3 regions of the Micromonospora sp. NPDC023956 genome follow, and region 3 is predicted to be linked to each of the others. Evidence: riboswitches for the same ligand, from Rfam matches in the RefSeq annotation. Region 3 holds a riboswitch; each other region holds the start of a gene.
The links. Region 3 has a riboswitch for cobalamin ahead of AB0F58_RS03510 (iron ABC transporter permease). Riboswitches for the same ligand answer to the same signal wherever they lie in the genome.
Positions count from the first base shown of each region.

Region 1: linked by a shared signal. The riboswitch ahead of AB0F58_RS01415 (prenyltransferase/squalene oxidase repeat-containing protein) and the one ahead of AB0F58_RS03510 (iron ABC transporter permease) in region 3 are both predicted to bind cobalamin.
Region 2: linked by a shared signal. The riboswitch ahead of bluB (5,6-dimethylbenzimidazole synthase) and the one ahead of AB0F58_RS03510 (iron ABC transporter permease) in region 3 are both predicted to bind cobalamin.

Region 1 is NZ_JBEZZN010000001.1:546,058-549,860, forward strand. Features, by position in the region: gene AB0F58_RS01410 (hypothetical protein) at 1-408, opposite strand, end outside; gene AB0F58_RS01415 (prenyltransferase/squalene oxidase repeat-containing protein) at 465-1,895, opposite strand; cobalamin riboswitch at 2,028-2,172, opposite strand; gene AB0F58_RS01420 (hypothetical protein) at 2,247-2,687, opposite strand; gene AB0F58_RS01425 (peptidase) at 2,768-3,803, opposite strand, start outside.
Region 2 is NZ_JBEZZN010000002.1:421,807-425,609, forward strand. Features, by position in the region: gene AB0F58_RS04415 (CPBP family intramembrane glutamic endopeptidase) at 1-78, shown strand, start outside; gene AB0F58_RS04420 (Rieske (2Fe-2S) protein) at 118-972, opposite strand; gene bluB (5,6-dimethylbenzimidazole synthase) at 1,166-1,792, opposite strand; cobalamin riboswitch at 1,829-2,030, opposite strand; gene AB0F58_RS04430 (EamA family transporter) at 2,096-3,010, shown strand; gene AB0F58_RS04435 (crotonase/enoyl-CoA hydratase family protein) at 3,199-3,803, shown strand, end outside.
Region 3 is NZ_JBEZZN010000002.1:225,523-229,325, reverse strand. Features, by position in the region: gene AB0F58_RS03520 (metallophosphoesterase) at 1-706, opposite strand, end outside; tRNA gene AB0F58_RS03515 (tRNA-Thr) at 880-953, shown strand; cobalamin riboswitch at 1,814-1,998, shown strand; gene AB0F58_RS03510 (iron ABC transporter permease) at 2,042-3,076, shown strand; gene AB0F58_RS03505 (ABC transporter ATP-binding protein) at 3,073-3,803, shown strand, end outside.

The DNA of each region.
Region 1 (3,803 bases), on a different contig from region 3:
GCGGTCCCGGGAGAACGACCAGCCCTCGAAACTGCCGGCCGGCGGCCTGCGGTTCAGCACGCCCTTGTCGCTGTAGCGCCAGCTGCCGCCGTTGTCGGCGTGCCAGTAGGACCAGTAGGCGTTGGCCGGTGGCGTGTCCACGCACTTCTCGGTCGCCACCGACGGCTTGCCCTCGACGCGGCAGACGAAGCCCTCACCCCAGCGGAGGGTGCCGGTGACCGAGAAGCCGGCGTTCTTCAGTGCCGCCAGGCCGGTCGCCTGGGCGCCCGGGGCGCAGCGGACCACCGTTCCGCCGCCGAGTTCGTTGAAGTCGACCACGACGGTGACCCCGGAGGCGTCCGGGCAGGGACCGGCGGTGCCGGCGGCGCGGGCCGGGCTCGGCACGACCAGGGCGGCGGCCACGGCCACGGGGACCGCCGTGAGCCGGACCGCCCCGGTGACCGCCGGGAACCGGATTCCGGCGGTCACGTCGTCCGCCGGCGGGTGACCACCACGAGCGCCGTACCACCGCCGATGAGCAGCAGCGCCACCAGCAGGTACGTGACGACGGAGGCGCCGGTGGTGGGCAGTCCGCCCGTCCCGCCCCCGGCCGGTGTGGTGCTCGGTGCGGCGGACGGGGTCGACGCGGTCGACGTCGGGGTCGGCGGGACCGGGCTGTCGGTGAGGCTCGGTGTCGGGGTGGGTGTGGCGGAGCCGGACGGCGTCGGTGAACCGCTCGGGGAGGGTGAGACGGAGACGCTCGGGCTGGGGCTCGGCGAGGAGGGCGGGTCGAGTCCGATCCGGCCGAGGGGCACCTGCGCCAGGCCGAGGAGCGCCTGGGCAGTGGACCGACGCCACTGGTCGCGGTCGTTCTCCCCCAGTCCGGCCCCCCGGGCCGCCGCCAGGGACTCGGCGTTGTAGGCGATCGCACCGGCGTCGGCGGCGGCTGCCCCGCCGGTCGCGGTGGTCAGTTGCAGCGCGACCAGGGCGACGGCGGCCCGGTCGGCTGCCGTGTCCCGTCCGGCCGCGGCGAGGGCCTGCCCGGCCAGACCGGTGCTGTTGGCGTTCGTGCCGGTGGTCGGGCCCGAACCGCCGAACGAACCGTCGGCGTGCTGCTGGGTCAGCAACCAGTCGGCGCCGCGTCGGGCCGCGTCGGCGGCGCCGGTGGCCCCCTCCTCGGCCGCGGTCAGCAGGGCCTGCACCGCCATGGCGGTCGAGTCCACGTCGAGGGTCGGTGCGGCCTGGGTGTCGCAGGTCGGCTTGTCCCCGGCGTCGGGGTACAGCCGGAAGCCCCCGGCCGCGCACTGCTGGCGGAGAAGGAAGTCCACGGGGTCCTGCGGAAGGTCACCGCTGCGGGCCAGCCCGAGCACGGTGAACGCCTGGTCGAAGGTGTTGCTGGCGTCGGGTCCGCTGGCCTCGTTGGTCCGGCTGGTGATCCGGCCCCGCTGGTCGCCGCTGTCCGCTCCGGCGACCAGGGCCAGGGTCTCCGCGCGCAGGTCCCAGCCGCCGAAGTCGGTCGGGTCCGCACCGGCGGCGGTGGCGGCGTAGAGCAGCTTCGCGGTCGCACCGCCGTCGGTGAAGCCCTCGATGCCGTAGTCGTCGTAGCTGTTGTACGACCGGACGTGCGCGGCGACCTGATCGGTGGCCGCACGGCGAGTCGGCTCGGCCACGTCGGCGGCGGTCAACGCGAGCAGACCGTCGACGGTCAGGCCCCAGTCCTGGCCGCCGAACGGGCCGGGCAGCGCCCCGTCGGTGAACTCGTCGGCCAGCCAGCTCGCACCGGCGCGGGCGGCGGCCGGGTCGGCCGTGCTGGACGGGGCCGCGAGGCCGAGGCCGGGGGCGGTGGCGGCGAGCGCGACGAGCGCGGTCGTCGCCGCGACGCCGATACCGGGACGTCGGAGCGGGGACAGGGGCATGCTGGGTGCCTTTCGCAGAGCGGTCGGTGAGCTCCGGAGGGCACCTCGGATCCGAAGAACCCGCTCGCGTGCATCGTGAGCGGGGTGACGGGCCTCGGCGGTGGCCGGACTTCACCCTGTAGACCTCGACAGTGGAAGCCGCTCGTCCCGGGCGGGGTGTTCCGGCTCGCGAGGTGGGCCTCGCTCACGGTTGCGGGTCAGCGCCGGCTTCTACCGGCTTCCCCCCACTCAGGACGTATGCAGTTGTCCCGGATGGACCCGGGTGCCGACACGATAGCGTCCGGTCGTCACGTGACGCCAGAAGAAAGGTGCCGGCACCCGGTCACCGCGTTCGGTGCGGGTGGCCGCCGGTCAGGGGGCGGGGATGCTCGGTGCCGCTCCCGAACCGAAGGACCAGCCCTCGACGCTGCCGGGTGCGGGGTTGTAGCTGCCCGCGCCGGAGCTGCTGTAGGACCAGGCGCCGCCGCTCGGCGCGTGCCAGTACGACCAGTACGCCGTGACCGGCGGGGTGTTGACGCACGGGTCCGTCGCGGAGGTCGGCAGGCCGTTGATCCGGCAGACGAAGGCCAGTCCCCAGCGCTGGGTGCCGGTGACGGTGAAGCCGGCGCCCTGCAGGGCGGCCAGCCCGGTGGCCGGGTCGCCGAGTGCGCAGGCGACCGACACTCCCCCGCCGAGCGCGGTGAAGTCCACCACGACGGTGACACCGGAGGTGCCGGTGCAGGCGGCGGCCTGGGCGGGCCGTGGGGCGGGTTCGGCGGCGGTCAGGCCGGCGGTGGCGAGGACGGCGGCCATCAGGCCGACGAGCCAGCCACGACGGGAGGGACGGAAGCGGGACACGGGTTCTCCTTCTGTCGGCAGGGTTTCTCGGCGGTTCATCGGCAGGGCAGGGTGGGGGCGTGCGCATCGGCGCCGACGGCGGAGAGCCGGGGGTAGCCGACGCCGGTCAGGCCCAGGACGGCCTGGGCGGTCGCCCGGTTGACGGTGTCCCGGTCGAGGGTGCCGCCGTCGACGTCGACCGCGCCCCGGTCGGCGGGCGCACCGGCGCAGCCGACCTGGAGCCCGACCAGGAATCCTCGGGCCCTGGCCCAGGCGAGCGGTCGGCCGCCGTCCCGGAGCGCCTGGGCGGCCAGACCGGTGCTGTTCGCGTTCGCGGTGCCGGCCGCGTTGGTGAAGCCCCCGTCGGTGCGCTGCACGGAGACGAGCCAGTGGATGCCGGCGGCGGCGTCGGCGGGTCGGCCGGCGACCCGCAGCGCCTGCACCGCCAGGGCGGTGGCGTCCACGTCGGAGACGCAGGTCGGCTGCGCGGGCAGCAGCGGGTAGCCACCGTCGGGGCAGCGGGTGCCGGCGAGCCACTGTCCCGCGGTGGGTGGGACACCGGCGGCGGTCCGGGCCAGCGCGAGGATCGCGAAGGACTGGCTGAAGGCGTTGCTGTAGTCGCCGTACGCGGACCGGTCGGTGAACCGGCCGGTCGGTGCCTGGAGTGACCGCAGCCGGCTGACCAGGTCGAGGCCGCCCACGGCGGTCGGGTCGCCGCCGCGCACCTGGACGGCGAGGGTGAGCTTGGCGGTAGCGCCCGCGTACGCCTCGGTGGTGCCGTCGCCGAGGTAGCCGTCGCGGATGTCCGGCCGGGTGACCCAGCTCAGGGCCCGGTTGCCCGCGTGGTCGGCGACGCCGGCCGAGGCGAAGGCGAACACCGCGTCCAGGGTCAGTCCGGGGTCGGGGTAGGCGACGCCGTCGAAGACGGTCTCGAAGCGTTCACCGTCGACGAGTTGCCGGGCCAGCCAACCGGCTGCGGAGGCGGGGCGGTTCGCGCCGGCCTGGGCGGGCGCGGCGAGGGCGGGTGCACCGAGCGTGAGGGCGGCGAGAAGACCGCAGAGGAGGGCGAGCAGGTGGTGCCGGCTCAGGCGG
Region 2 (3,803 bases), 200 kb from region 3:
TCCCGGTACCGGCGGATGTGGCCGTTGCTCGTCGTGCACGGCGCGATCAACGCGGTGCCCGTCCTGCTCGGGCTCTGACCCGCGCCGGCTCCGGAGCACCGGGCCGTTCGGCGCGGGTCAGGCGAGGCGGGTCTGGAGGACGCCGTCGACGACCCGGGTGGCGAGGACCTGCTGGTCGTTGGCGGCCGGCCCGTGGACGACCTTGCCGCCGCTGTTGAGCTGGAAGGCGCTGCCGTGCCAGGGGCAGACGACGCACGGGTGACCGTCGATCTCCCGAACCTCGCCCTGGCCGAGCGGCCCGCTCTGGTGCGGGCAGCGTTCCAGCATGACGGTGACGTCGTCGCCGTGCCGGTAGAGGATCACCGAGACGTCCTCGATCTCGCGGGTGACCATCTCCCGGTCCGGCAGGGTGGCCATGTCGGCCACCGGGTGCCAGCCTTCCCGGATCCGGTGCGCCTCGGAGACGCTCTGGTTGACCTGTGCTGCCTGCTTGTACGCCAGGTGCCCGCCGAGGTACGCCCCGGCACCCGCCGCGCCGAGGCCGAGGTAGGCCAGCGTCCGCCCGAGGTTGTGCCGACCGGTCAACCGGGCGGCCAGCGAGCCGGCGTAGCAGGCCAGCCCGACGGTGTTCGAGGCGGCGTGCACCAGCCCCACCCGGCGCTGCTCTCGGTCCAGGGACGCCCAGTCGTTGAGTCCGGTGACGGCGGCCGGCAGGGCGCTGGCCGTACCGACGGCCACCAGCGCGGTCGCCGCCCGGCGCTGGCCGGGCATGGCGTCGAGAACGGCGGCGCTGATCCACGCCCCGACCGGCACCTGCACCAGCGCCGGATGCAGCGGATGCCCCAGCCACACGCCGTGCAGCAGGTCACGGACGCGCTGTGGGCGGAGGGTGGCCTGCACCGCCCGCTGGAGGCGGTCGCCGACCCGGTCCAGCCCCGTCGCCTGCTCGATCTTCATCAAGAGTGCTCGCACCCGTACCGACTTCCCGGTCCGGGGGCCCGCAAACCGGGCGGCGGTGACGAACTCCCCACCGCCTGACGCACGTGCGGACGGGGCCGGGATCCGGCGCCGTGACCGACTGGCCACGAGCGGGTCCGGGGTGGGGGGCGGCTCCCTGCTCGGGCCGCCCCCACCCGACGGACGTGGTCACATCCGCGTCACCGCCTCAGGGGCGCGGCGTCCACCGATCCCGGTGGACCGCCTCGGCCAGCGGACGGGCCTGCCGCCAGCCGTGCCGGGCCAGGTCCGGCACCGCCTCGAAGTGGGTCACCGGCCCGAGGCAGAGCCAGGCGACCGGCCGGATGCCGGGCGGGATGTCGAGCAGGTCGGCCAGCCAGGGTTCCCGGTAGAAGGAGACCCAGCCGACGCCGAGCCCCTCGGCGGTGGCGGCGAGCCAGAGGTTCTGGATGGCCAGGCAGGTCGAGTAGAGGCCGGTGTCGGCGATGGCGTGCCGGCCGAGCACCGCCGGCCCGCCCCGCGACTGGTCGTGGGTGACCACGATCGACAGGCTCGACTCCAACACGCCGTCGATCTTGATCCGGGCGAACCGTTCGGCCGCCTCCCCCGTCAGGGTGGCGGCGAAGACGTCCCGCTCGGTCCGGACGTGCTCGTGGAACCGGCGTCGGGTGTCGTCGTCGCGCACCACGACGAAGTCCCAGGGCTGGGAGTAGCCGACGCTCGGTGCGGCGTGCGCCGCGGTCAGCACCCGGTGCAGGGCCTCGTCGGGCACCGGCTCCCCGGTGAACTGGGCGCGTACGTCCCGACGGCGGTGGATGACGTCGTACAGGTCCATGGCAGGCTCCCGCTGCGCTCGGCCCACCCGGGCAGGGGTGGGCGCGTGACGCGAGGCCGGTCTTCGGACTCCCGGATCGACGCCGTGCCGTCCGCCTTCCCAGCCCTTCCGGACCAGTGGCTGCGCTGCTCGCGCGTGGACGGTGGCTCCCCGGTCACCGCGGCGGGCCCGTGCCGGATTCGCACCGGCTTCCCGATTCTCCCCGCTCACGCGGGGCACCTCACTGTGTCGTGCCGCCAGCATGGTAGCCGGAGGACGGGATTACGGTCGCCCTCCGATCGGGTCGGCCGGCATGCTGCACCCATGTACGCGCACGCCCTCCGTCATCCGCAACCGCCTCCCACCACCGCCGTCGCCCGGCTCGTCGGTGTGGTCGGTCGACCGGACGCCGTACCGCCGCCGCTGCTGATGCTGCTCGGGATGTTCTCCACCCAGCTCGGCGCGGCCGTGGCCAAGCACCTGTTCGGCACCACCAGCCCCGGTGGCACCACCACGCTGCGGCTCGGCTTCGCCGCGCTGATCCTGCTCGCGATCGCCCGTCCCGGACTACGGCTGGGTTGGCGTACCGCCGGGCTGGTGGTCGGGTTCGGCCTGATGCTCGCGTTGATGAACCTCAGCTTCTACGCCGCCCTGCACCGGGTGCCGCTCGGCGTGGCGGTGACCATCGGGTTCGCCGGGCCGCTGCTGGTGGGGCTGGCCGGCAGCCGTCGACTGCTCGACGTGCTCTGGGCGGTGCTGGCCGGCGGTGGCGTCCTGCTGATCAGCGGCCTGGGCGGGACGGCGGTCGACGGCCTCGGGCTGCTCTTCTGCGTCTGCACCGCGATCGGCTGGGCCGGCTACGTGGTGTTCGGCGGGGCGGTCAGCAAGCGGGTACCCGGCACCCGGGGGCTGGCCCTCGGCATGGCCGTCGGCGCGCTCGCCGTGCTGCCGTTCGGCGTCGCGGGGAGCGGCAGCGCACTGCTCGACCCGGGGATCCTGCTCCTCGGCGTCGGCGTGGCGCTGCTGTCGTCGGTACTGCCGTACTCGGCGGAGATGTCCGCTCTGCGCCGGATGCCGGCCCGGGTCTTCGCGGTGCTGCTGAGTCTCGAACCGGCGATCGGCGCGCTGGTCGGTCTGGTCCTCCTCGGCGAACTGCTCACCTGGCCGCAGTTCCTCGGCGTGGGCTGCGTGGTCGGTGCCGCACTCGGCGCCACCCTGGTCCGCCCCGACCGGACCTGAACCGGCGGCCCGGAACCTGGATCCGACAGGCCCGGAACCTGACGGCCCCTGGAAGCCGGCGGGCCCGGATGGCGGTGACCCCGGCCGGGCCGGTGGGCTCGGGATCCGACCGGCACGGCACGACGGGCCCGGGAGCCGACGGTGCCGGGCGTCTGGCGCGGCGGGGCGGTGCCGGGCATCCTGGTCCGATGGGTGTGCGGGTCGAACGCGACGGACCGGTGACCACGGTGATCCTGGACCGACCGGCGGCCCGCAACGCCGTCGACGGCCCGACCGCGCGGGCGCTCGCCGACGCGTTCCGCGCCTTCGAGGCCGACCCGGCCGCCGCTGTTGCCGTGCTCTGGGGCGCGGGCGGCAGCTTCTGCGCCGGTGCCGACCTCAAGGCCATCGGTACGCCGAGCGGCAACCGCGTGGAGTCGGAGGGGGACGGCCCGATGGGGCCGACCCGGATGTCGCTGACCAAGCCGGTCGTCGCCGCGATCTCCGGGTACGCCGTGGCCGGCGGTCTGGAGCTGGCCCTCTGGTGCGACCTGCGGGTCGCCGAGGCGGACGCGGTGCTCGGTGTCCTCTGTCGGCGCTGGGGGGTGCCGCTGGTCGACGGCGGCACGGTACGCCTGCCCCGGCTGATCGGCGAGAGTCGGGCGATGGACCTGATCCTCACCGGCCGACCCGTGCCGGCGGACGAGGCGTACGCGATGGGTCTGGTCAACCGGCTGGTCGAGCCCGGTACGGCCCGCGCGGAGGCCGAGCGGCTGGCCGCCGAGATCGCCCGCGCGCCGCAGCGCTGCCTGCG
Region 3 (3,803 bases):
AGTAGGTGAGCTGCGGATCGTCCAGGTACGACCCGGACTGGTCGTCGAGCCCGAACAGCCACCAGTCGGCGGGCAGCTCGACGGCGAAGTAGGAGCGGGACTGCGCGGTGCGCCAGCCGCCGAAGTACTGGTCCCGGGAGCGGACGAAGAGCCGCAGGAACGCGGTCAGGCCGTCGTACCAGTCGTGGTTGCCGGGCACCGCGAACAGCGTCGGCCCGCCCGGCGTGGCCAGCGGCAACGCCGCCTGGTACGGCCCCTTGCAGCGGTCCTCGTACGCCTCGTACCCGGCCGACGGGTAGACCTGGTCGCCCCCCATCACCAGGACCTGCGCGCGGGGCAGCCGGTGCCCGTCGACGTCCAGCTCGGGCTGGGCGATCAGGTACGCCACCGAGTACGTGGCGTCGAACCCGTCGCCCAGGTCGGCGACGTAGTCCAGCCAGAGCCCACCGTCCGGCCCGACCTGGCGGAACACCCCGTCCGAGAAGGCGTTCTGCAACTCCCGCTTGTCCAGGTACGCCCCGAAGAACATCGCGAGCAGCGTACGGATGCCGGTGCTGATCAGCAGGAACGGCGCGAGCCACGGCACCGCCTTGCGGGGGGTGAAGCCCAGCTCCCGGGGCTCCGTGCTGCGCGGGCGGCGGGGGTGACCCCCGTCGGCGCTGGTCGCCTCCGGCGGGGTGGTGGGCGAGGGGCGGTCGTCACTCACGCCGCGGAGCGTATCCGGCCCGGATGGGTAACGCTGTCTGGTGCTGGACGGTCCGACCGTAGTTGTCCGGTTCACCGCCGGGTGAGGTGCGGCTGCCCGGCCCCGGAGGGGACGGCGTCGGAGGGATCCCGGGGGACCGGGGCGGGGTGCGTGCCGTACACTTGACGATCGTTGCCGCCTTAGCTCAGTCGGCTAGAGCGACGCACTCGTAATGCGTAGGTCGACGGTTCGATTCCGTCAGGCGGCTCGGCAACCGAAAGGCCCTGGTCAGTACATCTGACCAGGGCCTTCGTCGTATCCGCCGCCCTCTGCCGCGGATCATCCGCATCGGGCCAGATGGATATGAGGACAATCCTGAGGACAGTGCCGACGGAGCAGGACACCGAGCCGGTGCGTCACGCCGCCTCGCTGCTCGGCGTCGAGACCACCGAGTCGCGCTCCTTCGGTGGGGGCGCGGCTTCGGGGGTCGCCCCACGACGCAACGCCTGCCGAGGCCCTCGTCAAGAATCCCGTCGAGATCCAGGCCACCCAGTTACTGAGCAGTTCCACCGGCCGGGATCTGCGTCCCACCATCCAAGTCCAACGACCGCGTCTTCTTCTCCACCGGATCCGTGTATGCGAACCCCGTCACCGGCTCACATTCCTGAACAGCAGTGGCAGGTCGTGAACGCATCCGCACAGGATGCCCACCACGCCTGAGCCAATCCAGCCGAACAACTGTCGGCAACCGGACCGCAGTGAAGCGTGAATCCGGCCCGGCCTGTCGGCGGCACTTCGACCGGGCCGCCCCACCGCCCTCGGGTGTGGCCGGCGGCTGGCGGGTGACCTCGCTGACCCGGTCAGCGTGCCGGCAGTCCTTGAAGTGCAGCCGCAGCAGCGGGCCGAAACCAGTGGCGGACCGGGGGCGGGTGGCCAGCTCACCCTCGGCGTACCTTGGAACTCTTCGATCGATGCGGACGCGGTCGTTGAAGGAACAGTCGTCATCTGCGGGCCGCTGAGATCCCGGCGATCGCGGGGAATCTCGCACACGCTGTGGCGGCTCGACGCAGAGCAACGGTCGATGTCACGAGGGTGGGATCCTCGGTGGCGGAATCCGCCTGGTGCGGGTACTGTCCCGGTCGAGTCGACCGCATCCTGAGGGATGCCAGGGAACTCCGGTGAGATTCCGGGACTGGCGCGCAGCGGTACGGGCGACGGCGGCACGATTTCGCCACTGGAGACTACTTCTCTGGGAAGGCCGTGCCGCCGGTTGACCCCAAGTCCGAAGACCTGTCGGCTCACATGCTCGTCGGTGGACTCTCGCGATCAGAGTCTCCAGACTTGAGAGGCCGCATCATGCCCCGGCGTAGGCTGCCGTTCTGGCCGCTGTTATTCGTGCTGGCCGTCGCGTCGGTCCTGAGCGTGATCGCCTCGCTGGCCTTCGGTTCCGAGCGAATCCCGCTCACCGAGGTCGTCGCGGCGGTCACCGACCGTTTCTCCGGCGAGCCGGCCGGCCGTTGGGACGTCATCATCTGGGAACTGCGCCTGCCCCGCGCGCTGCTGGCGCTGGTCGTGGGCGCGGGCCTGGCGATCGCCGGGGCCGGCATGCAGACCCTGGTACGCAACTCACTGGCCGACCCCTACCTGTTGGGTATCAGCTCGGGCGCCTCGGTGGGCGCCACCGCGGCCCTCACCACCGGCGCGCTTGCCGGGCTGGGCCTCTACGCAGTCTCGACCGGGGCGCTGCTGGGGGCGGTCGGATCCGCGCTGCTGATCTGGCTGATCGCCACCGCGCAGGGCGGACTGACCCCGATCCGGCTGGTGCTCTCCGGTGTCGTCCTTTCCTCCGGGTTCTCAGCGATTGCCTCGCTGCTGGTCTTTCTCAGCGACGATGAGCGCGCGGCGAACTCGGTGATGTTCTGGATGCTGGGTAGCGTCGGCGGAGCCACCTGGGAAAAGCTCGTGATACCCGCCGCGTTCGTCGTCGTCCTCGCGGCCGGCTTGCTGGTGGTGCATCGCTGGCTCGACGCGCTGGCAGCCGGGCCGGAGACGGCCGCAGCTCTCGGGATCAACGTGGCCGCGTTGCGTACGGCGCTGTTCGTGATCCTGTCCGTGGTCGTCGGTGTGCTGGTGGCGGTCAGCGGGGGAGTGGGGTTCGTCGGGCTGATCGTTCCGCACGCGGCCCGGCTGGTGGTGGGCGCCCGGCACCGGGTCGTCCTGCCGGTCGCGGCGGTGGCGGGTGCGGTGTTCCTCGTCTGGGTCGACGTGCTGGCCCGGGTGGTGGTGCGACCGCAGGAGATTCCCCTGGGCGTGGTGACAGGCGTGCTCGGGGCGCCCCTGTTCCTGCTGCTCATGGGCCGAGGTTCGTACCGGTTCGGTGGTGACCGATGACCCCCGCCCTGCGCCTGCACGACGTCTCCGCCCGGATGGGCGGTCGTACCGTGCTGCGTGGAGTCGACCTCGACGTCGCCGACGGCAGCCGGCTCGGCATCGTCGGGGTCAACGGCGCCGGGAAGACGACGCTGCTGCGGGTGCTGGCCGGAGTGCTGCACCCCAGCTCCGGAACCGCGCTGATCGCCGACGGGCGGGGCGGACTGATCGATCTGCGGCGGCTCCGGAGCCGGGAACGCGCCCGGCAGCTCGCCTACGTGCCTCAGGAGGACGTGACGACCTCCGAGCTGCGGGTCGGGGAGATGGTCGCCCTCGGCCGGGTGCCGCAGACCCGTCCCTGGGCCCGCGGTGGCCGCGCCGAGCGCGATCTCGTGCTCGGCGCCCTCGACGCCGTCGGACTGGCCGGCCGGATCGACACCGTCGCCGACCAGCTATCCGGCGGCGAGCGGCGCCGGGCCGTCCTGGCCCGCGGCCTGGCCCAGCAGTGCCCGACGGTGCTGCTCGACGAGCCGACCAACCACCTCGACGTCGCCTGGCAGCTCGACCTCCTGGAGGTCTTCGCCACACGCGCCCGAACCCTGGTGGCCACCGTGCACGACCTCGATCTCGCCCTGCGCTTCTTCGACCGGCTGGCCCTCGTCGGCTGGCGCGCGGGCAGCGACCGGACGTCGGAGCCAGCGTGCATCGTCGCCGTCGGCCCGCCCGCCGAGGTGCTCGGCGCTCACCA